One region of the Mesorhizobium sp. M0518 genome, then DNA from elsewhere that is predicted to be linked to it. Evidence: riboswitches for the same ligand, from Rfam matches in the RefSeq annotation. Region 1 holds a riboswitch; the other holds the start of a gene.
What was found. A riboswitch is a leader RNA that binds a small molecule or an ion and turns the genes downstream of it on or off. The one in region 1 is predicted to bind thiamine pyrophosphate.

Region 1 (2,194 bases):
GGCAATTGTCTGACGTCCGCGCCGATGTGCTGGTCTGCTACACTTTGCCTGTCTTGATCCCTCAAGAGGTTCTTGGCCATTTTTCCAAAGGCGGGGTCAACCTCCACCCGGCGCTGCTCCCCGACTATCGAGGGCCCCACCCGATCCAGCGCTTGGCCGTGGACGGCCGGCATGCGGCTCATGGCGGCGTCACGCTCCACAAGATGTCCGCCGGTTTTGACGAGGGTGACATTCTCGGGCAGGTGCCGTTTTCCGAAGCTGACTGGACATCGAGAGAAGCCCTGGTCGACAGCACGGCAACCGCTATGCGGATTCTGGTGAGCGAGGCGGTGCCGACCTACTGCCGGGGGCTGTTGTCAGGAATGCCGCAACCGAAAGGCGATTTCGTCTGGGCGCGGCTTCAGCCCAGCCACCTGATAATCTCGCCGGCCATGTCGGTCGAGCATGTTGTACGGCTATGGCATGTGCTTGGCCTTCTGCCAGGCATCTATCTTGAAATCGGAACGCGCAAAGTCAGGCTGGGATTCCAGATCAGAAGGCTGGGGCCCTGCACAGGAAAGGCCCCGGTCAGGCGGTGGGGAACAGTGGAATTTGATCTCGCCAACGGTCGGGTCCTGTATTTTACCTACGGTAGAGTGCTCAAACGGCTGCTCAATTCGAAACACCTATTTTCGCGCCCGCCCGCCGGGAGACCCGCTCCAGAAATCCGGCTGTTCGGCAAAGCGAGTGCTGCGGACCAGAAAAACGGATGAAGTCGCTGGGCGATGCCCAGCGGCTTCATCCGTTTGCGACGTGGTTACTTGCCACAATGATTATCGTTTACCGTTGGCGCCGTCGCGTTACCATCGGCGTCCGGCTGCGCGCCTTGCGGGTTGGTCGGGCAATTCTGATCCGCGTTCGAATTCATGTCCCCTACCGTGCCAGTCGTGCTGTTGGTCGTGCCCGGGTCGACAGTGTCCGGCTCGATCGTATTCGGGGAAGCCGGCGTGTTCGGCTCAACCGTCACCGACTTGCCGCTGCCGCTTCCATTTGCGTTGTTGCTGCCGGCGCTTTGCGCCATGGCTGACGTGGCCAGACCAATGGTGAGAACCGAAGCTGCGAGGATTTTCATGAACATGGTTTGTCTCCATTTCTGTGAAGTCGTCGCTTATTTTCTACGAAAGTGATCGCGTTGCGACTGTGGGGACAACCGGTCGCGGCGGCGAAGGTTCCCGACAAAATTCCGCTCAGGCGCACCGTGACTGGCGCAATGCTTTTGGCGCAGTGCTCTGAAAAAACGGCTTTCCCTTGAACTCGAATGATGCTTTAAGGCGCACATCCACAGGGGTGCTCCGTACGGTCGGGGCTGAGACGGGGGCGGCAAGCCCACAGACCCTAGAAGCTGATCTGGGTAATACCAGCGGAGCGAGGCGGGCGATGTTTTCAGGCGCACAGATTTCCCTATACCCCATGACCGACGATTTCGTCGGTGTCATTCTTGGCGCGCTCGGTGCGCTCGATCCCTGGCGCGACAAGCTCAGGATCGAGACCGACGACATCTCGACCTTGCTGGTCGGGTCGCCCGAAGTGCTGTTTCCCGCCATGCGCGACCTCTTCGTGGCGGCGGCACGTAGCGGCAAACATTGCGTGTTGTCGGCCACCATCTCGCGCGGGTGCCCTGGCGAGCCGGATGATCCGATCTGCCGCTCCGATGCACTTGGCGGGCCTGTCGGGCCACTCGGCCCGCGCAAGGATGCGGCCATCGCGGCGGTGCGCAATGCTGCTGCCACCGGCCAGCCGGCGGCGGCGCAGTTCTCGCTCTATGTGATGGGCACCGACGACCACATGGACGAGATCTACGGCTGCATCGATTTTCTCAAGCAGTCCGGCGTCTATGAGCGTTCCAAGCATTTCTGCACGAAACTGCGCGGTGATGCCGGTGCGATCTTTTCGGCGCTGGACGAGGCCTTCTGCCGCTTCGGACCAGGCGCCGGCCACGTAACCCTCGACGTCACGGTCTCGGCCAACAGCCCGTCGGCTGTCTGAAGCTGCCGCCGCCTCCGCGCGGCCGTCAAAGGTTATCTCCCGTGGTCTCATCATCATTCGCTTCGCGCCCGATCGCGGGCCTTCTTGTCAAGGCAATGCCGGCCATGATCTCGGTCGGTTTGCTCCTAGTGGCGTGGGAGCTTTATGCCACCTATTCCGGCATCAGGCC
Region 2 (2,194 bases), on a different contig from region 1:
GGGAGATTGCCGGCAGGCCAGAGGGGGGTGGAGTGGCGCGAACATCAAAAGAACTCGCAAGCCTACTTGCTCATCACCGCCAGCCATTCATCGACCCAAGCCTTGCGGTTGGCAGCGACCTCTTGCGGGCTGAACAGCAAGGTCTTGGTCGGCTTGACCAGTTTGTCGAAGGCCGGATTGAGCGGCTTGTCGGTCTTGCCGGCCGGGAACATCCAGTTGGTCTCGGGGATGGCATCCTGGAATTTCGGCCCGGTCATGAAGGCGATGAACTTGGCCGCCAGCGGGTTCTTGGCCCCCGCCGTGGTGATACCCGCGACTTCTATCTGCAAATACTCGCCCTCCTCGAACGACGCTGCCTGATAGCGCTCTGTCTTCTCGGCGATCATGTGGTAGGCTGGCGACGTCGTGTAGGACAGCACCATCGGCGCCTCGCCCTTGGTGAACAGCCCATAGGCCTCGCTCCAGCCCGGCGTCACGGTCAGCACTTTCGCCTTGAGCTTGGCCCAGGCCTCTGGCGCCTTGTCGCCATAGACCGACTTGACCCACAGAAGCAGACCGAGGCCCGGCGTGGAGGTGCGCGGATCCTGGATGACGATCTTGTCATCGGCACTGCCCTCGACCAGCTCTTTCAGGCTTTTCGGCGGGTTCTTCAGCTTCTCGGTGTCGTAGACGACGGCGAAATATCCGTAGTCAAAGGGGACAAAAGTATCGTCGCTCCAGCCACCCGGCACGTTGACATCAGTTACGCCGCCATGCGGCGCGAACAAGCCTGACGCCTTGGCATCGGTGGTGAGATTGGTGTCGAGGCCAAGCACGATATCGGCCTTGGTCGATGCGCCTTCCAATCTGACGCGGTTGAGCAGCGCGACGCCGTCGGCGACCGAGACGAACTCGACATCGCAGCCGCATTCGGCCTCGAACTCCTTCTTCACCACGGGACCCGGACCCCAGTCGGCGGTGAAGCTATCATAGGTGTAGACGGTGAGCTTGTCCTTGGCCAAGGCCGGCCCGGACAAGGCCACGACCGTTGCTGAAACAAGAGCGTATAAAAGCGTGCGCATCGGCGCCTCCTTCGTTCGTATTGAAAGGAATTGAGGCGTCGGACTGTCCGAAACGTCTAATCCCTCCGCCGGTACAAACCGGATCAGGTTCAGCGGGTTGGCGAGACTGCCTCTCAGCCGGTCCGCGAAAATCGCGTCCGGCACCCCGTTAGAGCGTTTCGACACATAGGCCGGGCCGATCCCCCATGCAAGTGGGAGTTTGCCGCCTTCCGTTTCCCGTGCCGGGCTGGTAAGGGCCACACGATATGAGCACATTCACCATCCTGCTTGGCGGCGATCTCATCCGCACGCCACGGCTCGACCGCCAGGCCGAAGGGTCCCGCGTCATCGCCGCCGACGCCGGCATCGGGCATGCGCGGCTGCTGGGTCTCGTGCCCGAACTGTGGGTGGGCGATTTCGATTCCGTGCCAGCCAAGCTGCCTGACGATCTCGCTTCCGTGCCGCGCCGGACCTTCCCGGCGGAAAAGGACCAGACCGATGGCGAACTGGCCATTGCCGCCGCACTCGAGCGCGGCGCGACCCACCTGGTGCTCGCAGGTGCTTTCGGCGGCAAGCGCGCCGACCACGCTTTCCTGCATCTGGCGCTTGCCCTGCGGCTGGCCGAGGCCGGGACTGATGTACTCCTGACCAGCGGCGCGCAGGAAGGCATTCCCCTGCTGCGCGGAACGGCCGGCTTCGACTATGCCGATGGCACGCTGTTTTCGGTGCTCGGCTTTTCCGAGCTCGCCGGCCTGACCGTCACCGGCGCCAAATGGCCGCTGAACCACGTCAAGGTGGCCTTCGGTTCGTCGCTGACCATTTCCAACGAGGTCAAGGGCCGCCTCGAAATCGCACTGGACCATGGCCGCGCGATGCTGCTCGCTCATCCCTATCCCTTACCTGAAAGCTGACATGGCCCCGCCTCTTCTCAACCTCGACGGGATAAAACTGACCTTCGGCGGCACGCCGCTGCTCGACGGCGCCGCCTTGACGGCTTCGGCCGGCGACAAGATCGCACTGGTCGGCCGCAACGGGTCGGGCAAGTCGACCCTGCTGAAGATCGCCGCTGGCCTGATCGAGCCGCAGGACGGCGAGGTGTTCCGCCAGCCTTCGGCAACTATCCGCTATTTGCCGCAGATGCCCGACATGGAGGG

Region 2: another riboswitch for thiamine pyrophosphate. It lies ahead of thiB (thiamine ABC transporter substrate binding subunit); the one in region 1 lies ahead of NKI66_RS17005 (YkoF family thiamine/hydroxymethylpyrimidine-binding protein).

The regions. Positions count from the first base shown of each region.
Region 1 covers NZ_JAMYQY010000010.1:192,230-194,423, forward strand. The annotation lists gene NKI66_RS16995 (formyltransferase family protein) at 1-752, shown strand, start outside; gene NKI66_RS17000 (RodZ family helix-turn-helix domain-containing protein) at 797-1,117, opposite strand; TPP riboswitch at 1,313-1,426, shown strand; gene NKI66_RS17005 (YkoF family thiamine/hydroxymethylpyrimidine-binding protein) at 1,417-2,025, shown strand; gene NKI66_RS17010 (ABC transporter permease) at 2,121-2,194, shown strand, end outside.
Region 2 covers NZ_JAMYQY010000001.1:193,847-196,040, forward strand. The annotation lists gene thiB (thiamine ABC transporter substrate binding subunit) at 63-1,061, opposite strand; TPP riboswitch at 1,105-1,219, opposite strand; gene NKI66_RS00970 (thiamine diphosphokinase) at 1,307-1,951, shown strand; gene NKI66_RS00975 (ABC-F family ATP-binding cassette domain-containing protein) at 1,953-2,194, shown strand, end outside.